Regions from separate parts of the Blautia sp. AM47-4 genome, predicted to be linked through region 3. Evidence: predicted binding sites of a transcription regulator. Region 3 holds the regulator's gene; each other region holds the start of a gene.
The links. The regulator NrdR, encoded in region 3, represses ribonucleotide reductase genes. The targets are predictions, from matches to a motif close to CACAANATNTTGTG.

Region 1 (7,280 bases), on a different contig from region 3:
ACTTTGACTGCGGAATTATGATCTCCGCCAGCCACAACCCGTTCTATGACAATGGAATCAAAGTCATCAACGGCCTGGGACAGAAACTGGAAGCCGACATCGAAGCGCAGATCGAAGCCTACATCGACGACGGAACACCGAAGATCCCGTTCGCAACGAGAGAAGACATCGGACGCACCGTGGATTTTGCAGCCGGAAGAAACCGCTACATCGGACACCTGATCTCGATTCCGACAAAATCCTTTAAAACATGAGAGTCGGACTCGACTGCTCCAACGGAAGTGCCTCTTCCGTAGCCAAGAGCGTGTTTGATGCCATCGGCGCCAAGACATATGTGATCCACAACGAGCCGGACGGAACAAACATCAACCGCGGCTGTGGTTCCACCCACATCGAAGAGCTTCAGAAATACGTAAGAGAGAAACACCTCGATGTCGGATTTGCCTACGACGGAGACGCAGACCGCTGCATCGCTGTCGATGACCTGGGAAATGTGGTAGACGGAGACCTGATCATGTACGTCTGCGGTAAATACTTAAAAGAAAAAGGCCAGTTAAACGGAGATACGATCGTGACCACGATCATGTCAAACCTCGGTCTTTACAAAGCGTGTGACCGCGCCGGTATCCGGTATGAGAAGACGGCAGTCGGCGACAAATACGTGTGCGAGAACATGATGGCAAACGGCTATTCTCTCGGCGGAGAGCAGTCCGGCCACATCATTTTCAGCAAGCACGCGACGACCGGTGACGGAATCCTGACCTCCCTGATGGTGATGGAAGTGCTGATGGATAAGAAACTCCCGCTCAGCACCCTGACAGCCGAGGTAGTGATTTACCCGCAGCTCTTAAAGAATGTCCGCGTGGCAAACAAAGCAGCTGCAAAGGCCAACCCGGCAGTACAGAAAGCAGTAGAAGACGTAGCAGAGGCCCTGGGCGATGACGGACGCATCCTCGTAAGAGAGAGCGGCACCGAGCCGGTGATCCGTGTCATGGTGGAAGCACCGGACGACGCAACGTGTGCAAAATACGTAGACCAGGTTGTTTCTGTGATGCATAAAGAAGGACTTGTGACAGAATGAAAAAAAGACTGGTAATCTTTTTTCTGGCGGCGGCAATGGTGCTTGGCGGCTGTGAAAATAAAAATTCAAAGCTTTATAAAAAGGGCATCGAGGCGCTCGAACAGAAGGACTACGTAACGTCGATTGCGATGCTGGAGGGAGCCGTAAAGGCAGGCGACCGACTGGCGGAGAGCTACCGGTCGCTCGGCATCGCTTATCTGAAAAGCCAGGAGTATGACAAGGCAAAAGAGGCTTTCAAGAGCAGTCTTTCGAGCATGAAGCACAAAGACGCGGAGTTTTCGCGCGATGTCATGTATTACGAGGCGGAAACCTGCGTACAGGCCGGAGATCTGGATGGAGCCATTGAGATCTGCACCAATATTCAGGAAGAAAAGGCCGATGCCGATGCGCTGTTCCTTAGGGGACGCGCGTACTTCCTGCAGAAGAATTACGAGCAGGCGAAGGTGGATTTTGATGCGGCAGTGGAGACGAAGGAGAGCTATCAGCTCTGCCTTGACATTTACGAGCTGTATCAGGAGAGCAGCATGAAGGCGGACGGAGACCGTTACCTCGAAGCGGCAGTGAAGATTGAGCCGAAAACGACCGAGGATTATTATAACATCGGCTGCGCATACTACTATCTGGAGGAGCAGGACGAGGCGGTCAAAGCGTTCTCGAAGGCAATGAAGGACGGCAGCAGCGCGGCGATGGAAATGCTCGGCGAGGTTTACCTTTCCAATGGTCAGAACGACGAGGCGAAAGCACTGTTTTCTTCGTATCTTTCGACAGATGGCTTTGCGGCGGCAGCAAACAACGGGCTGGCGCTCTGCGCACTTGCGGAAAACGACACGGACAGTGCACTCTCGTATATCGAGGAAGGACTCAAAACGGCAGAGGATTCCGACCGGGAAAATCTGCTGTTCAACCAGATTGTATCCTATGAAAAACGGGCGGATTTTGATACCGCGAAGTCGCTGATGGCGGATTTTCTGGCAGCATACCCGGAAAACACCGCGGCGCAGCGGGAAAATACGTTTCTCCAGAACCGATAACAGACGGAGGAAGTTGGATTGTTTGATTTAAGAGAAGAACAGGAGCGCGTGATTCTGGTCGGCGTACAGGAAAACGGCGGCGCAAACGCAGAAGAATCGCTCGACGAGCTGGCGGAACTGGCCAGCACCGCCGGTGCGAAGGTGGAGGGCCGCCTGGTGCAGGTGCGAGAGGCCATTCATCCGGGAACGTACATCGGAAAAGGAAAATTAGAGGAATTGAAAATTCTGGTGCGCGCCTGCGATGCGACGGGCATCATCTGCGACGATGAGCTCTCCTCGATCCAGTTAAAAGGGCTGGAGGAAGCACTGGAATGCAAGATCATGGACCGTACGCTTTTGATCCTGGATATCTTTGCGGCGCGCGCCGTGAGCAGCGAGGGTAAAATCCAGGTTGAGCTGGCCCAGTTAAAGTACCGTGCGTCCCGACTTTCCGGCCTTGGCACATCGCTTTCCCGTCTCGGCGGCGGAATCGGTACGAGAGGACCGGGAGAGAAAAAGCTGGAAACCGACCGGCGCCTGATCCGCACGCGTATTACGCAGTTAAAACGTGAGCTTGAGGAAGTACGCCAGCACAGAGAGCTCCTTCGTGAAGGCAGAAAACGTTCCAAAATCCCGGTAGCGGCGCTCGTAGGCTATACGTCAGCGGGAAAGAGCAGTCTTTTAAATGCACTGACAGGATCGGAAATTCTGGCAGATGCAATGCTGTTTTCCACGCTGGATACGACGACGCGGTCACTGACCCTTCCGGATGGACAGGAAATCCTGCTGACCGATACGGTTGGATTTATCAATAAGCTGCCACATCATCTGATCGATGCATTCCGCAGTACGCTGGAGGAAGCACGGTATGCCGACTATATTCTCCACGTTGTGGATACGTCAAATCCGCAGATGGAGCTGCAGATGCAGGTCGTGTACGATACGCTGCGGGAACTGAAAGTTGAGGACAAAAAGATCGTCACCCTGCTGAACAAGCAGGATAAGCTTCTCGCCCCGATGGTTGTAAAAGATTTCCGGGCAGACGCGAGCCTTGCGGTCTCTGCCAAAACAGGACAGGGACTCGAAGACCTCAAAAATTTACTCTCCTCGTGGATGATGGAGGGAAAAATCTATATCGAGCGCCTCTATCCGTACGATAAGGCGGGAACGATTTCACTGATCCGCGGATACGGAATTCTGCTCGAAGAAGAATATCTGCCGGAAGGCATCCGCGTAAAAGCCTATGTACCGAAGGATATCTATCCGAGGGTATAGAGGTATGGCAAGCGGGCTTAAAAACGGCAGTACATCCCTTTAAGCGCCGTACAGCGCCGAAAAATGGAAGGGACAGAATACAAGTAAAAGTACCATATCTAGTGATGTTAGAAAATTTCACACTAGATATGGTACTTTTTACTATTGACGGGAGGAACATGCTCTGCTATCATATGGTTCAGACACTGCAAAGAGTGGAACCTTAAAAAGGCCTTGCAGAAACGGTTGAATTAACAGGAGGGATTCCATGTTTCAGGTAGAAAAGAGAGACGGAACGATTGCAGAGTTCCAGATGAAAAAGATTACCGATGCGATTGGAAAAGCATTCGGCGCAAAAGATATGCAGTTCAGCGATGACATGCTTCAGATGCTGGCACTGCGCGTAACAGCGGACTTTCAGTCCAAGATCAAAGACGGAAAAATTTCAGTGGAGGCAATTCAGGACAGCGTGGAGAACGTGCTGATCCAGTGCGGCTACGCAGAAGTGGCAAAAGCTTACATTCTGTACCGCAAGCAGAGGGAAAAAATCCGCAACATGAAATCGACGATCGTAGACTACAAAGAGATCGTGGACAGCTACGTAAAAGTAGAGGACTGGCGTGTCAAAGAGAATTCGACCGTAACGTATTCTGTCGGCGGTCTGATCTTAAGCAATTCCGGCGCGATCACAGCCAACTACTGGTTATCAGAGATTTATGATGACGAGATCGCCGAGGCACACCGCAACGCGGATATTCACATCCACGACCTGTCGATGCTGACCGGCTACTGTGCAGGATGGTCGTTAAAACAGCTCATCAAAGAAGGACTTGGCGGCATCAACGGAAAGATTACTTCTTCTCCGGCAAGACATCTTTCGGTTCTGTGCAACCAGATGGTCAACTTCCTCGGCATTATGCAGAACGAGTGGGCAGGTGCGCAGGCATTTTCTTCATTTGATACGTATCTGGCGCCGTTCGTCAAAGTGGACAACTTAAGCTACGGCGAAGTGAAGAAGTGCATCGAGGCGTTTATCTACGGCGTCAACACACCGAGCCGCTGGGGAAGCCAGGCACCGTTCTCCAACATCACACTCGACTGGACCGTACCGGATGACCTCGCGGAGCTTCCGGCGATCGTCGGCGGCAAGGAGATGGACTTCAAGTACAAAGACTGTAAAAAAGAGATGGATATGGTCAACAAAGCGTTCATCGAGACGATGATCGAGGGAGATGCCAACGGAAGAGGCTTCCAGTACCCGATCCCGACCTACTCCATCACATCCGATTTTGACTGGTCCGATACGGAGAATAACCGTCTGCTGTTCGAAATGACTGCAAAATACGGTACCCCGTACTTCTCCAACTACATCAACAGCGATATGAAACCAAGCGACGTGCGCTCCATGTGCTGCCGTCTCCGCCTGGATCTGCGTGAGCTTCGAAAGAAAACCGGCGGATTCTTCGGTTCCGGCGAGAGCACCGGATCGGTCGGCGTTGTCACTATCAATATGCCGCGTATCGCATATCAGTCCAAAGATGAGAAAGAGTTCTACCGCCGTCTCGATCATATGATGGATATTGCCGCACGTTCGTTAAAGACGAAACGTGAGGTCATTACCCGCCTCCTGGACGAGGGACTGTATCCATATACGAAACGGTACCTTGGAACGTTTGAGAACCACTTCTCAACCATCGGTCTGATCGGTATGAACGAGGCCGGCTTAAATGCCGCATGGCTCGGAAAGGGTCTGGAGGATCCGAAGACACAGCAGTTTACGAAAGAAGTTCTGAACCATATGAGAGAGCGTCTTTCTGATTACCAGGAGGAGTACGGCGATCTGTACAACCTTGAGGCAACTCCGGCGGAGTCGACCGCATACCGTCTGGCAAAACACGACCGTGCAAAATGGCCGGATATCAAGACCGCAGGCCATGAGGGAGATACCCCGTACTACACCAACAGCTCCCATCTGCCGGTGGACTATACCGAGGATATTTTCTCTGCGCTTGATATTCAGGATGATCTGCAGACGCTGTACACCTCGGGAACTGTCTTCCATGCGTTCCTTGGCGAAAAACTGCCGGATTGGAAAGCAGCAGCTTCCCTTGTGCGGAAGATTGCAGAGAACTACAAACTGCCGTACTACACGCTGTCCCCGACGTATTCTGTTTGTGCGAACGACGGCTATCTCGCCGGCGAGCACTTTACATGTCCGATCTGCGGAAAAGAGGCAGAGGTTTACAGCCGTATCACGGGATATTACCGTCCGGTCAAGAACTGGAACGACGGAAAACGCCAGGAGTACAAGAACAGAACTGTATATGATATCATCCACTCCAAATCGCCGGAGCAGAAAATGAAATCGTACGGTGCAGCAGAGAAACTGGCAGAGCAGGCCGCTGGAAAAGAAGAGCCGAAAGCCGCTGCAGCAGCAGATAAAATCGAGGAAGACGGCATGTACCTGTTCACGACAAGCACCTGCCCGAACTGCAAAATGGCAAAAGAAATGCTCGCCGAGGAGCAGTATGAGGTGATCGACGCAGAGCGTCACCCGGATCTTGCCGCACAGTACGGCATCATGCAGGCACCGACTCTTCTCGTTGTGGAGGACGGCCAGGCGCAGAAGATTGTGAATGCTTCCAATATCCAGAAATATGTGGATGAATATCTCTCCTAAATCTGTGCGCATATAGTTGCAGGAAAGAACAAACAGAGTTATAATAGGAAAAAGCGATACCCTCGCCCGGGCATCCCGGGTGGGGGTATTATTATGGCGCTGAGCACAGCAGAAATCGGCCCGGTGGACCGGTTTCACTTACAGAAGGGAGAAAAATTATGGGATACAGCCAGGACACAATCTGTGTACAGGGAGGATGGCAGCCGAAAAACGGTGAGCCGCGTGTACTTCCGATTTACCAGAGCACAACATTCAAATATGCAACCAGCGAGGAAATGGGAAAACTGTTCGATCTGGAGGAGGAGGGATATTTCTATTCCCGTCTGCAGAACCCGACGAACGACGTCGTAGCACAGAAAATCTGCGATCTGGAGGGCGGCGTGGCAGCCATGCTCACATCTTCCGGCCAGGCGGCAACGATGCTTGCTGTTACCAACATCTGTGAGGCAGGCGACCACGTTGTCTGCGCGGCAAAGGTTTACGGAGGAACCTCCAACCTGCTCGCCGTTACCTTAAAACGATTCGGCATCGAGACTACCCTCGTGGACCAGGATGCGCCGGCAGAGGAGCTGGAAAAAGCATTCCAGCCGAACACCAAAGCTGTCTTTGCCGAGACGATTTCCAACCCGGCAGGTGTTGTACTTGACATTGACAAGTTTGTTAAACTTGCACATGAGCACGGCGTTCCGATGATCTGCGACAACACCTTTGCAACCCCGATCAACTGCCGTCCGTTCGAGTTCGGTGTAGATATTGTCACCCATTCCACCACAAAATACATGGACGGCCATGCAATGGCGCTCGGCGGAGCGATTGTCGATTCCGGAAACTTCGACTGGGATGCGCATGCAGACAAATTCCCGGGCCTTACCACACCGGACGAATCGTACCACGGCGTGATTTATACGCAGAAATTCGGTAAAAAAGCGTATATCACAAAAGCAACCGCACAGCTGATGCGTGATATGGGAGCGTGCCAGTCCCCGCAGAATGCATTCCTGACGAATGTCGGTCTGGAGACCCTGCACCTGCGCGTGGAGCGTCACTGCAGAAATGCCGAGAAAGTGGCAGAGTTCCTGAAAAACCACCCGAAGGTAGCATGGGTTGAGTACGCAGGCCTTGCAGACAGCAAATACCATGCGCTGGCAGAAAAATACATGCCGAACGGAACCTGCGGCGTTCTCTGCTTCGGACCAAAGGGCGGAAGAGACGGCGCGATGCGCTTCACGAACGGCCTGAAAATGGTAGCAATTGT
Region 2 (7,280 bases), on a different contig from region 3:
CCTTCACGCCGGACACCATCTCGTTTCCTTCGATGGAATCCACAACCGTATCCCACACCATTTCCACATTCGGCAGTGCCAGCAGTGCATCCTGGAGAACACCGGCTGCCCGCAGTTCATCGCGGCGGTGGATCACGTAAACCTTTTTGCACGTTCTGGCAAGGAAAATCGCATCCTCCACGGCGACATCGCCGCCGCCGATAACGGCAACGGTTTTGTCTTTGAAAAATGCGCCGTCACACGTTGCACAGTAAGAGACGCCCATGCCGGAGAGCTCCTTTTCACCAGGTACATTTAACGCGCGGTGCTCCGCACCGGTTGCAAGAATGACCGTTTTGGCATGATACTCATTTTTTCTCGTGCGGACAATCTTGATCTCTTCGTCAAGAACAAGCTCCTTCACACGCTCACGGGAAAATTCCGCGCCCATTTTTTCAGCGTGTGCGCGCAGCGTGCTTCCGAGATCCATGCCGCTGATGCCCGGAAGGCCGGGATAGTTGTCTACTTCATAGGTATTCAGCACCTGGCCGCCGCTTGCAAAGTTTGCCTCAATCGTAAGAGAGGAGAGCTTTGCGCGTTTCGCATAAATCGCGGCAGAAAGACCCGCCGGGCCGGAGCCGATGATGATAACGTCGTATAAGTTTTCCATAAAAATCCTCGTTTTCGTCTGTAGTAAGCTGCCATGCAGCCATTTTTCTGAAAGTATCGTTACGGAGCCGGTGTTTCGGACGGTTCCTGACTGTCGGAAACGGAAGATGAATCTTCCGCGGAAGTTTTTTTGGCTTCTTCTTCCGGCGCTTCCGGCTGGTTGTGAACCACCTTGATGCTGCGTACCAGCTTCAGATCGTTGTCGATGCCGATTTCAGTGTAGTCCAGCTTTTCGTCATCACTATAGAATGTGTAGAGTGTCAGGTTACTATCCTCTTTTTCCGTTTTTTCTGATTTGGCATCCCCTGCCTTCGCCAGAAAATCGCTCTCGGAAGTGCCGAGCGTGATGCCGTTTGTGATTGAAATCGGAATCTTTGTCGTATCGAGATCGCCGTACAGCGAAGTAACAAAACAGTTGCGTACTGTCGTCGCCTCCGCGCCGTAATTATGTACGGTGCAGTAAAGCTTCTGACCGCCCTTTTCCAGCGTGACGTAGCCGTATTTTCCGTTTAAAACGGCCGTATCGGACTCTTTCGTATTGACGGTCCAGTCGTGGTCCAGAAGTTCACTGACCGGAACGGGAAGATGATAGAGTACATCGTCAAAGCGGACGGTCCAGTCGTTGATTTTACTGCTGTCGGCTTCCGGTGCCTGGTAGGCCTCCACTTCCGGTGTTGTGGCATCGCTGACACCATCGAGCGCTTCTGCATCAGCCGTGGTCGTAAAGTTCTGCATATCGAGGGAATACAGAATTCCCGTTTCGTTATCGAAGCCGAGCGTGATCGTCTGGTACAGCCCGTACTCATACGTGAACTGCACAGAGGTATCGGCCTCATAACGGTCCTTTGGCGCACCGTAGATGCTTTCCACATCCTCCATCAGCGACTGCTGCAGGGTGACGCCGTTCGGCAGGCCGACATAGATATTCTGACCCTCAGCGGTCGAGGTATCGATGTGAATGCCTCCGATCAGGCATTCCGCCACTGGCTTTGCCGTGGTGTCCGGATTGGCAATATCGACGGTAATCTGGTTTCCGTCCTTTTCAAAGCTTTCGCCCTCTGAGAAGGATTCCGGCTGGATTTCCTTTGTGTCGTCGCCGCTGTAGACCCAGCCAAGCGCTGTAAAATCCGCGTAGGATTCCGGAACTTCGTATGTATCGCCCCAGATGGCAAGCTGAAAACTGTTCAGGTTCTTCGAGAGATCCACATCGTATTCCGGAATCTCATCGGAATCGCCGGAGGCCGCCAGATTGTCTTTGGGGTCGTCATCGTCGGTACTCTGACTGATGGTTGTGATCGGAATCGTTTCTGTTTTCTTTCCGCAGCCGCTCGTTCCCACGAGGAAAGCGGCAAATACTGCTGTTAAAACCCAACGGTATTTTTTCATCAAAACCTCCTCATAATAAATGGTTAAAAATATTTGAGAGTTACTTCATGTAAGTAACGATATCAGTTCCCCCTATTCTATCACATTCCGCTTCGTTTTCCAATGTCTGAAGCGGATTTGAGAAAAATGGTTTTTCAAAAGCGCGGTACGGAATACATATTTAGTAAGGAACTGGAAAGGGCAGAAGTCTGGGAGGAGGCTGTGTATGCGTTTTACAAAAATGCAGGGCTGCGGAAATGATTATATCTATGTAAATGCCATGGAGGAGCGGGTGGAGAGTCCGGGACGGCTGGCAAAAGCGGTAAGTGACCGCCATTTCGGCATCGGCGCGGACGGGCTGATTCTGATCGGGGCATCCAAAACAGCAGATTTTTCGATGGAAATGTACAACGCCGACGGCTCGAAGGGCGCGATGTGCGGCAACGGCATCCGCTGTGTGGGAAAATACGTGTACGAGCATGGGCTGACGAGAAAAACGACGCTGACTATCGAAACCGGCAGCGGAAACCGTGTGATTCATCTGCAGACGGGGGAGAATCCGAATAAGATCTGTCAGGTGACAGTGGAGATGGGAACGCCGGAATTCCGCGCCGCACAGATCCCCGTTGTTTCTCTGGGGGAATATGTGCTGGAGCATAAAATTACCGTGTGCGGGGAAAATTATACGATGACCTGCCTTTCGATGGGAAATCCGCATGCGGTGATTCCGGTGGAAGATGTGGAAAAAATATCCATTGCAAAGACCGGTTCCGCTTTTGAACACCTTTCCTGCTTCCCGGACCGTATCAATACAGAGTTTATCCAGACTTTAGATCAACACACAATAAAAATGAGAGTCTGGGAACGTGGGAGCGGTGAAACGCTGTCCTGCGGAACGGGAGCGTGTGCGGCAGCCGTCGCGGCGATGCTTTCCGGCTGTGTTTCGGAGGGAGAAACTGCCGTAGAACTGCGCGGCGGCAGGCTTTTCGTTACATGGGACCGGACGAAAAATAAGGTCCTTCTGACCGGCCCGGCCGAGACCGTTTTTGAAGGAACGCTTGCAGAACGAATTTGAAAAATGCAGATTTCTGTCTGCACGAAAGAGCAGTATGCAATATTCTGAAAATAAAAACTTACAGGAAATGCCTTTTCTTTTCAAAAGAAACATGCTACAATATGTGGTGCCCGCTACAAGAAAAGGGTGGGGGACACACAAGATATAGTGTTTGAATTGGAGGACACCACAATGGTTTATATTATCAAAAAGGACGGCACCAAAGAAGAATTCGACGCGCAGAAGATCGTCCGTGCCGTAAATAAATCCGCACAGAGAATCCTGTATACCTTCTCACAGCAGGAGATTGACTTTATCTGTAAGTTCGCAACCGAGCACGTATATTCCCTTGGAAAGACCGAAATTCCGATCAGCGATATGCACAATATCGTGGAGGGAGCACTCGAAAAAGTAAACCCGGCTGTGGCAAAAAGCTACCGCGATTACCGCAATTACAAAACTGATTTTATCCATATGATGGACGAGGTCTACACGAAGAGCCAGTCCATCCGCTACATCGGCGACAAGAGCAATGCCAACACCGACAGCGCCCTCGTTGCAACGAAGCGAAGCCTGATTTTCAACGAGCTGAACAAAGAGCTGTACCGCAAGTTCTTCATGAACCGCAACGAGCTGCAGGCCTGTAAGGACGGTTACATCTACATCCACGACCAGTCCGCACGTCTCGATACCATGAACTGCTGTCTGTTCGATGTCGGAAACGTTTTAAAAGGCGGTTTCGAGATGGGAAATGTCTGGTACAACGAGCCGAAGACACTCGACACCGCATTTGATGTCATGGGCGATATCGTCCTCAGCACCGCTGCACAGCAGTACGGCGGCTTTACCGTGCCGGAGGTGGACAAGATCCTTGCTCCGTACGCACAGAAGAGCTACGATTACTACGTAAAAGAGTTCCTGAAATATACCGACGCATCCTGGGAGGGTGCACAGGAGAAAGCCATCGAGTATGCGATCGACAAAGTAAGAAGAGAGTGCGATCAGGGATGGCAGGGAATTGAGTATAAACTGAACACTGTTGGATCTTCCCGCGGTGATTATCCGTTCGTTACCGTGACCCTCGGCCTTGGAACGAGCATGTTCGAGAAGATGATTTCCATCTCCCTTCTTGAGGTCCACAAAAACGGACAGGGCAAGAAAGGCCACAAAAAGCCGGTGCTCTTCCCGAAAATCGTCTTCTTATATGACAAGGCAATTCACGGAGAGGGCGGCATCGCAGAAGATGTCTTTGAGGCAGGACTTGACTGTTCCTCTAAAACCATGTATCCGGACTGGCTGTCGATGAGCGGCGAGGGCTACATCGCCGAGATGTACAAGAAATACAAGAGAGTCATCAGCCCGATGGGATGCCGTGCTTTCCTTAGCCCGTGGTACGAGCGCGGAGGCATGGAGCCGGCAGATGAGAACGACAAACCGGTCTTTGTCGGACGTTTCAACATCGGAGCCGTTTCCCTTCATCTTCCGATGATCCTGGCAAAATCCCGTTCCGAGAACCGCGATTTCCACGAAGTGCTTGATTTCTACCTCGAGATGATCCGCGATCTGCACAAACGGACCTACGATTACCTCGGCGAGATGCGTGCATCCACGAACCCGCTGGCTTACTGTGAGGGAGGTTTCTACGGCGGTCACTTAAAACCGTCCGACAAGATCCGCCCGCTGTTAAAGCCGATGACCGCATCGTTCGGTATCACGGCGCTGAACGAGCTGCAGGAGCTGTACAACGGAAAATCTCTTGTTGAGGACGGACAGTTCGCACTTGACACGCTGAAATATATCAACGACAAGGTTGCCGAGTTTAAGAAAGAGGACGGCATCCTCTATGCGATCTACGGCACACCGGCAGAATCCCTGTGCGGCCTGCAGATAGAGCAGTTCCGCAAACAGTACGGCATCGTCCGCAACGTTTCGGACCGCCCGTATGTGAGCAACAGTTTCCACTGCCACGTAACCGAGGACATTACCCCGATCCAGAAACAGGATCTCGAGGGACGTTTCTGGGAGCTCTGCAACGGCGGAAAAATCCAGTACGTGCGCTATCCGGTCGGCTACAACAAAGGCGCGATCAAGACACTGATCGAGCGTGCGATGGAGCTTGGCTACTACGAGGGCGTCAACCTGTCCCTGGCTTACTGCGATGACTGCGGCCACCAGGAACTCGACATGGATGTCTGCCCGGTCTGCGGTTCCAAGAACCTGACAAAGATCGACCGTATGAACGGCTATCTTTCCTACAGCCGTGTCCATGGCGACACACGTCTGAATGAAGCAAAGATGGCGGAAATTGCAGAGAGAAAATCGATGTAAAATCATTGCGATATTTGTAATACGATAAAAGAACGAAATCCCCTGCGGGAAATCCATTCGGTTTGGATTTTCCGCAGGGGATTTTATAGTTCGGCAATTATTCTTCGATATCGCGGGTGATGTTGCGTACCCAGACGTATTTTTTATAATGAAGATAAACCGCAGGCAGTTTCACGATCTCATCGAGGTTTACGATACAGTAGACAACCATGACCGGCAGCTTCAGCCAGAACGCGGCGAGGAAACCAAGCGGTACGGAAAAGCACCACATCGCGCCGATATTTCCCTGCATATCAAATTTCGCATCGCCTCCGGCACAAAAGATACCGTCGAGAACGGTGGTGTTGACCGATTGTGCCATCAGGTTCAGACCGCAGAAGAGAAGCATGTACTGCAGGTACTCGGCTGCGGTATCGGAAAGTGGGGCAAAATGAACGATGGCTGGGGAAATAAGCATCAGCAGGCCGCCGGTCACAATGCCGATGGCAATGGAGAGATGGCTTAAACGTCCTCCATACTCACGGGCTTTTTCCAGCTCGTTCGCGCCGAGCAGATTTCCGATCAGAACCCCGGCACCACCGCTCACACCGCGGATCAGGCAGGAGAGAAGGCTCTTGGCAATCGAGGTGATGGAGTTTGCCGCAACGGCATCGCTTCCCATATGTCCCATGATAACGGAGTACAGAACGTAGGCAATTCCCCAGACGAGGGAGGCCGCAAGCACGGGAAGCGTGTAGCGCCAGAAGTCTTCTGAAAGTATTTTCCCTGCGGAAGAGAAGAGGCGGTTCCAGAGAATCCGTACACGCTCCGGTTTCTTTGTCTCGAGATAAGCCCAGATCAGTTCCACAACGCGGGCAGCTACCGTTGCATAAGCTGCTCCGCGGATCCCAAGTGCCGGAGCACCGCAAAGACCGTAGATGAGGATGGCATTTAAAATGATGTTCAGTACAACCGCAGTGGAACTGATGCGGGAGCTGACTGCTGCATGACCGGTGTTTTTCAGCAGGATCAGATAGACCTGCGAAATACCGCAGAGTACGTAGGAGAGTGCAACAGCGCGTAAATACTGGCTTCCGCTTGCAACCAGGGCCGCATCATTTGTAAAGATGCGCATCAGCATTTCGGGACAGAAACCGGCAAGGATGGTAAACAGGCCGGAGAACAGCAGGTTGGTGCGAAGTGCGATCGGAATCACTTTTTCGATCGAAGCGGCATCCTGTTTCCCCCAGTACTGCGCTGCCATAATACCGGCGCCCGCCGCGATGCCTGAGATAAAAAGGCTCAAAACAAACTGCACCTGTCCGGCCAGTGAAACAGCAGACAACGAAGTCTGATCAATCCAGCCCAGCATGATCGCATCCGTTGCGCTGACGAGAGCCAGCATAAAATTCTGGATCGCAATCGGAAGGACGAGGAGTTTTAGTTTCTGGTAAAATTCATCCTTAAAATTCATTCGTGTTTTCATAAAAATTCCCCCAAAGTATAAATAGTAGTTTTTGCTGTATTATAGCGGAAAGAAAATGGGAAAACAATGGCTAAAACAAGCTATTTTCTGGTCAATGTTGACATTCCCTGTATAATATAGAAGAAAAAGAACTTTTCCGGTGCCCGTGTCCGGTACGCCGGAAAGCGGAGAAGAAGTTTGATCAGAAAATCAGGTTTCCTTCAGCAGAAACTCCAGGATTTCTGCTATCAGAATAAATATGCCGGCAGCGGCTGTCTTTATAAAATCCAGAAATCCATGCAGGAGCTGGAGAAGCTTTTGAAAAAGAAAGATAAGAAACGGAAGTAGGTTCGGCTGCCATTGGAGCCGTCGTCGAAACAAACGGAAATATACGAAAAAATTGTGAAATTTAATGGAATTATAAGACCTGTTTTCGCTGTT
Region 3 (7,280 bases):
ACCGGTCATGAAACGCCGTCTGTTGAGCTCCGTTCTTCTTTTGATTCCGCTCATGTATTTCTCCATGGGCCATATGATGTGGGGATGGCCGCTGCCGAAATTCTTTGAAGGAAATCACATCGCAATGGGACTGGTACAGCTCCTGCTTACCATTGCGGTCATGGTCATCAACCAGAAATTCTTTATCAGCGGTTTCAAGAGCCTCTGGCATAAAGCACCGAACATGGACACGCTGGTAGCGCTTGGTTCTACCGCATCGTTTGTATACAGCGTCTACGCCCTGTTTGCCATGACGGGAGCGCAGGTACAGGGGGACATGGATGCAGTCATGAGCTATATGCATGAATTTTACTTCGAGTCCGCAGCCATGATTCTGACCCTGATTACCGTCGGAAAAATGCTGGAGTCGATTTCCAAAGGAAAAACGACCGATGCGTTAAAGAGTCTGATGAAGCTGGCTCCGAAGACCGCCGTTCTCTTAAGAGACGGAAAAGAAGTGGAAGTCGGCATTGATCAGGTGAAAAAGGGCGATCATTTCATCGTCCGCCCGGGCGAAAATATTCCGGTGGACGGCGTTGTCCTGGAGGGAACGAGTGCCGTCAACGAATCCGCGCTGACTGGCGAGAGTATTCCGGTGGATAAAGAGGCCGGCGACCGCGTATCGGCGGCGACCTTAAACCAGTCCGGTTTCCTGACCTGTGAGGCGACGAGAGTCGGAGAAGACACAACACTCTCCCAGATCATTCAGATGGTCAGCGATGCGGCAGCGACAAAAGCGCCGATCGCCAAAGTGGCCGATAAAGTTTCCGGTATTTTTGTGCCGGCCGTTATCTGCATTGCACTTGCTACGATTGTGATCTGGCTGTTTGCAGGAGAGAGCGTCAGCTTTGCTCTTGCAAGAGGTATTTCCGTTCTCGTTATCAGCTGCCCGTGTGCGCTCGGCCTTGCAACACCGGTTGCGATCATGGTCGGAAACGGAATGGGAGCAAAACACGGAACGATGTTCAAAACCGCAGTTTCTCTCGAGGAGACAGGAAAAACACAGATCGTTGCACTCGATAAGACTGGAACCATCACAAGCGGAGAGCCGCAGGTAACCGATCTTGTCCCGGCGGACGGTGTAAGTGAGGAGGAGCTTTTAAAAGGTGCCTTTGCACTGGAGCGGAAAAGTGAGCATCCGCTGGCCCGTGCGATTCTTGCACTTGCAGAGGAAAAAGGCCTGGCCCGCGAAGAAGTCAGTGATTTCTCTGCGCTTCCTGGAAACGGCCTTGTGGCAAAACGGAACGGAAAAGAGCTCTGCGGAGGCAACCGCGCACTGATTACGAAAAAAGCGGTTCTCGCGAAACAGATGGAAGAGCAGGCAGCAAAACTTTCCGAAGAAGGAAAGACACCGCTGTTCTTCAGTGAAGATGGAAAGATGCTCGGTATGATCGCGGTTGCGGATGTCATCAAAGAGGACAGCCCGCGTGCGGTGAAAGAGCTGCAGAATATGGGAATCCGTGTCGTGATGCTGACCGGAGACAATGAGCGCACCGCGCGTGCCATCGGCGCTGAGGCGGGTGTGGACGAAGTCATTGCAGGCGTTCTGCCGGATGGAAAAGAAGCGGTCATCAGCCGCCTGAAAGAAAAAGGAAAAGTAGCGATGGTAGGAGACGGCATCAACGATGCACCGGCTCTGACCAGTGCGGATATCGGTATTGCCATCGGAGCAGGAACCGATATCGCGATCGATGCGGCAGACGTTGTCCTGATGAAGAGCCGCCTCTCCGATGTACCGGCAGCGATCCGCTTAAGCCGTGCGACCCTCAGGAACATTCACGAGAATTTGTTCTGGGCCTCATTTACAATATCATCGGTATTCCGCTGGCTGCGGGCGTATGGATCCCGCTGTTCGGCTGGAAGCTGAACCCGATGTTCGGTGCGGCGGCGATGAGCCTTTCGAGCTTCTGCGTTGTGACAAACGCCCTGCGTCTGAATCTGTTTCGGATGCACGACGCGTCAAAAGATAAAAGAATCAAAAACGAAATTCTAAAGGAGGATCTGAACATGACAACAGAACAGGGAATGGTAAAAACCATGACAATCGAGGGCATGATGTGCGGCCACTGCGAGGCAAGAGTGAAGAAAACACTTGAGGCAATCGAGGGTGTTGCATCCGCAGAAGTAAGCCATGAAAAAGGAACAGCCGTTGTAACACTGACAGCTCCTGTATCAGACGATGTGCTGAAAACAGCCGTAGAGGCACAGGATTACACCGTAAAAGGAATCCAGTAAAACAGGAAACGTTGAGAAAAGGGAAACGCGCCTGGAATGAAAATTTCCGGGCGCGTTTCTTTTTTTTACCAGATATAGCAAAAATATTGCAATTTGTTCGGAATTTTCGTGACAAAAGGACAAAAATCCGTTAGGATAGAGAAAAAGAAGAGCAAAAACAAAAGGGTTTTTAGGATCAGGAGGTTTTTACATTATGACAGAGTACAGACTTGCAAAGCCGGAAGAGTGGGAGGACTGCATCGAACTTGCAAACTACGTGTTCAGCACGGCACACCGTCCGCACGACTTTGAGCAGTTAATTCCAAGGGTTTATCAGGCAGGACCGGAAATGGCACGGATCCACCGCGTCGCTGTTGCGGAAAACGGCAGACTCCGGGCCGAGATTGCGGTGCTTCCGCAGCAAATGGCAGCAGGGGGTAAGCTGCTCCGCGCAGGATATGTGGGAAGCGTTTCCGTGCATCCAAAGGCAAGGGGCGAAGGCCACATGAAGCGTCTTCTTGGCGACTGGATTACGGATCTGGAAGGAACGTGTGATCTTCTGGCACTGGACGGCCAGAGACAGCGGTATGCCTACTTTGGCTTTACGCCGGGAAGTGAAAAATACACGTTTTACCTGGATGTGGCAAATGTGCGCCATACCTGGAAAAACGGGGAACTCTCCGCTTACACCTTTGCGCCGCTGTTTCCGGAAAACGGCGAAGCGGACGAAGAGGCGGCAGCCTTTGCAAAGAAGCTGAATGAGGAAAAACCGCTTTACGTGGTAAGAGAGGATGTGAAAGCCTGCCTGAAAACGTTCGGCGAGCAGGCAATTGCAATCTGGAAAAACGGTGAGCGGATCGGATATCTGGCACTTTGCGGCGGAAACCAGGTTGTGGAAGCAGAAGTGTTGGAGGAACAGGATTTCGTTCCTGCACTTGCCGCTTATTTAAAAGAAAATGCGCTTGACTCTCTTTTCATTTCCATTCCGGTGTATGAGACCGGAAAAGCAGCAGCGTTATCGGAAGTCTGCGAAGGCTTCACAAAAGAGCGCTGCGGTTCCGCGATGTACCGCATTTTTGAGTTTGCAGACGTCATCGAGGCAATGCTGACCATGAAAGCAGAGACGATGGGCATCAGCGATGGAACGTGGTCTGCCGTACTGGAGGGACAGCCGCTGACCGTGACGGTAAAAGATGGAACTGTGACCGTGACACGGGAAGCCCATCCGGGGGCAGATGTACTCAACCGGGAGCAGGCGCAGGAACTGCTTCTTTCACCGCTGGCAAGTAAGGGAAGCAAGGTTCCATCTGAAATCTGGAAGAACATTCCATCCGACTGGTTCCCGCTTCCGCTGTACTGTGCGACGGCAGACGAATTTTAGGCAATGACTGTTGGGAGGCAGAGAAATATGAACGAGACAGCGAAACGAGACAGAAGAGACGAAAAAGAAGAAATCCGGTACCATGTGATTTTCTACGGCCAGGTGCAGGGCGTGGGGTTCCGTTACCGGGCGTATTATGCTGCCTACCAGCTCGGGCTGACAGGCTGGGTGAGAAACTGCTGGGATGAGACGGTGGAGATGGAGGTGCAGGGTGATGAGGAGACGATCACGGAGATGATCAAAAGGATCCGCACCTCCAGCTACATCGAAATCACGGATGCAAAATGGACGAAGATTCCGCTGGAATCGGAATTCGGTTTTCATATCCGTTGATCAGGGCTGTTTTTTCTCTTTTTCCGGAATTTCGACGAGAATGATATCGTTGCCGATCTGGCAGATGCGGTCCCATGGGATCACAAAATCCTCGCCGTGGCAGAAAAAGCCGCAGAATTTCACAGGACCCGGAAGAACGAGTCCGGTAAGATGTCCCGTTTTTGGATTGAATTCCACATCAATCGGACAGCCGAGCGTTTTGCAGGTGCAGATATTGATAACTTCTTTCTGGCGGAGATCTACAACGCGCATGCGGTGCTCCTTTTTACTGATTCCTATGGAAAAACATATGCGAAAATGTTGCTGCAGTTGACTTGAATTTCACGGAAAAATGCGTATACTGTAAAAGTAGAAAACTTTCCGAAATACTTATTTAGAAACGAGGACGAAAGATATGAGATGTCCATTTTGTAATCAGGATAATACCCGGGTTGTGGATTCACGCCCGATTGAAGACAGCAATGCGATCCGCCGCCGCCGGATGTGCGATGTCTGCGGCAGACGCTTTACGACATACGAAAAAGTGGAGACGATCCCTTTGATCGTCATCAAAAAAGATATGAACCGCGAGCAGTATGACCGCTCGAAAATCGAGACCGGCATCCTGCGCGCCTGCCACAAACGGCCGGTGTCCGCCGAGAAGATCAACGAGATGGTCAACAAGGTGGAGACGGAGCTTTTCAACGGCGAGGAACGCGAGATTCCAAGCTCTGTGATCGGAGAGAAGGTCATGCATTACTTAAAAGACCTGGATCAGGTGGCGTACGTCCGCTTTGCGTCGATTTACCGTGAGTTCAAGGACGTCAACACGTTCATGGACGAGCTGAAAAAGATGCTCGACAAATAGCGGGAGGCAAAAAATGGAAGTGTCGAACTATATTAAAATGCGTGATCAGATGCAGGAACGTTTTCTGACATACGATCAGAAGGAGATCGAAGGAAAGTATGGCTTTGCGTTTGATGACGATTATTTCTATGTGCCGTATCTTTTTGAAGAATGGAGAGTGAACCGCCATACCGGCGTTGCAGAGGGCTCAAAAGACCATTTTCTTCATGTACATCAGGGCAGTTTCAATGAGACGCTGACGATTTTCGACCTGCTCTGCTGCGGAAAGAAGGAGATTGTGCTCGCCGGCACGTATGCGCGTACCAGTTCCTTAAAGGGAACGATCAAAGGCCGCACGATTGCGTCCGGCGTTCACGACAGCCGCGCCGCACGGTATGACGGGCATGTGGAACAGCTGAAAAAAGCATGCGTTTCCCTTGGCGGAAAACCATATTTCCCGGGAGACGCTGCTTTTGTTTTTCATGTCTTTCCGTTTCTGCCGCTCGTCTTCCAGTTCTGGGAGTCCGATGAGGAATTCCCGCCGGTGCTGAAGTTTATGTGGGATGAAAACGTCCTCGATTATCTGCGGTTTGAGACGCTGTATTACGTGATGGGAGATTTCCTGGACGCACTGGATCAAGCCTTCGATGCATGTAAAACAGAAGCCTGATACCTTTTGTGAGACAAAATCTTACGAAAATTTTTCGAATGTTTATAAAAATTTCAGTATACGAATCCCCTGGTTTAATGCTATAATGAGCGAAAGTGAGTAAAAAAAGAGAAGAGAAAGGGGAATGCATATGGCTTTTAGCATGAAAGTAACACCGGAAATAGAGGAACTGACAAACATCTGTCTGGATAACTCCAAAATGGATGTTTCGCTGTATGGGCAATACGATGTAAAACGCGGACTGCGCGATATCAACGGCGTTGGCGTCCTTGCGGGACTGACACAGATTTCAAACGTTGTGTCTTCGGATATCATTAACGGCGTCAAAACGCCGTGTGACGGACGTCTGTACTACCGCGGCATCAACGTGGAAAAACTGACCCAGGGCTTTTTAAGTGAAAACCGTATGGGATTCGAAGAAGTTGCGTATCTGCTCTTATTTGGAAATCTGCCGAATGAAGAGCAGCTCAATCATTTTAAGACAATCTTAAAACAGCAGCAGTCCCTGCCGAAGAACTTTGTGCGTGACGTTGTTATGAAAGCGCCGACCAAGGACATGATGAACACTCTGTCCCGAAGCGTTCTGACCCTGTACGCGTACGACAACCACGCAGATGATACCTCCCTTCCGAATGTGCTTCGCCAGTGCATTAACCTGATTTCTGTTTTCCCGATGCTGTCCGTCTATGGCTATCAGGCGTACAACCATTATATCAAGGGAAAAAGTTTATATATCCACAATCCGTCGAAGAAGCTTTCCACCGCAGAAAACATTCTGCTGATGCTCCGTCCGGATCAGAAATACACCCCGCTGGAGGCGAAGATCCTCGATCTTGCCCTCGTCCTCCACATGGAGCACGGCGGCGGTAACAACTCGACCTTTACAACACATGTTGTTTCTTCTTCCGGAACCGATACGTACTCCGTAATTGCAGCGGCGCTCGGCTCCTTAAAGGGACCGAAGCACGGCGGTGCAAACATCAAGGTTGTGCGGATGTTCGACGATATGAAGTCACACGTCAAAGACTGGACGGATGAGGAAGAAGTATCGAATTACTTAAGAAAGCTGCTGCACAAAGAGGCGTTCGACCAGAAAGGTCTGATTTACGGTATGGGCCATGCGGTTTACTCCATTTCCGACCCGCGTGCGCGCATCTTCAAAACCTTCGTTGAGCAGCTGGCAAAAGAAAAACACAGAGAGAAAGATTACCGGCTGTACGCTATGGTCGAGGAACTGGCTCCGAAGATCATCGGCGAGGAGCGCCATATTTACAAAGGTGTATCCGCAAACGTCGACTTCTACAGCGGCTTCGTTTACAGCATGCTGGATCTTCCGCTGGAGCTCTACACCCCGATGTTCGCCTGCGCGCGTATCGTCGGCTGGAGTGCACACCGGATGGAGGAACTGATCAACACCGACAAGATCATCCGCCCGGCGTACAAGAGTGTCAAAGATGAAGTGGACTATGTTCCGCTGGAAAACAGATAAAACAGGCAGAAGGGCCGGAGCGTGTCGGGATTTTCCGATCTGCTCCGGCATTGCTCTGTGCGGGAAGTAATGTGTCATTGTGAAAAATAGGAGAGTGCAGGAGAATGAATGAGACAAAAAATTACAGCATAACAAAATCCGGAGCAGTCATACTGGAAGGAGGGGCCAATCGCGGCGTCTTTACAGCAGGAGCGCTGGACTTTCTGATGGAGCAGGAGTATTATATCCCTCATGTGATCGGCGTTTCCGCCGGAGCCTGCAATGCGCTGGACTATGTATCGCGCCAGATTGGCAGAACGAGGGACTGTATGATTGTCACGGATGAGAA

Region 1: a site for NrdR is predicted at 3,487-3,500, ahead of DW965_RS15035 (ribonucleoside triphosphate reductase). Genes of this name have one in related genera too.
Region 2: a site for NrdR is predicted at 3,225-3,238, ahead of nrdD (anaerobic ribonucleoside-triphosphate reductase). Genes of this name have one in related genera too.

Annotation. Positions count from the first base shown of each region.
Region 1 is NZ_QUHY01000027.1:6,939-14,218, forward strand. It holds partial or broken gene glmM (phosphoglucosamine mutase) at 1-1,081, shown strand, start outside; gene DW965_RS15025 (tetratricopeptide repeat protein) at 1,078-2,112, shown strand; gene hflX (GTPase HflX) at 2,131-3,366, shown strand; gene DW965_RS15035 (ribonucleoside triphosphate reductase) at 3,614-6,025, shown strand; gene DW965_RS15040 (O-acetylhomoserine aminocarboxypropyltransferase/cysteine synthase family protein) at 6,184-7,280, shown strand, end outside.
Region 2 is NZ_QUHY01000018.1:41,745-49,024, reverse strand. It holds gene trxB (thioredoxin-disulfide reductase) at 1-649, opposite strand, end outside; gene DW965_RS12460 (hypothetical protein) at 709-2,034, opposite strand; gene dapF (diaminopimelate epimerase) at 2,240-3,088, shown strand; gene nrdD (anaerobic ribonucleoside-triphosphate reductase) at 3,260-5,395, shown strand; gene DW965_RS12445 (MATE family efflux transporter) at 5,493-6,860, opposite strand; gene DW965_RS19140 (hypothetical protein) at 7,038-7,187, shown strand.
Region 3 is NZ_QUHY01000006.1:62,814-70,093, forward strand. It holds partial or broken gene DW965_RS05750 (heavy metal translocating P-type ATPase) at 1-2,274, shown strand, start outside; gene DW965_RS05755 (GNAT family N-acetyltransferase) at 2,468-3,634, shown strand; gene DW965_RS05760 (acylphosphatase) at 3,662-3,967, shown strand; gene DW965_RS05765 (YlmC/YmxH family sporulation protein) at 3,968-4,219, opposite strand; gene nrdR (transcriptional regulator NrdR) at 4,362-4,814, shown strand; gene DW965_RS05775 (DUF3786 domain-containing protein) at 4,828-5,463, shown strand; gene DW965_RS05780 (citrate/2-methylcitrate synthase) at 5,594-6,952, shown strand; gene DW965_RS05785 (patatin-like phospholipase family protein) at 7,057-7,280, shown strand, end outside.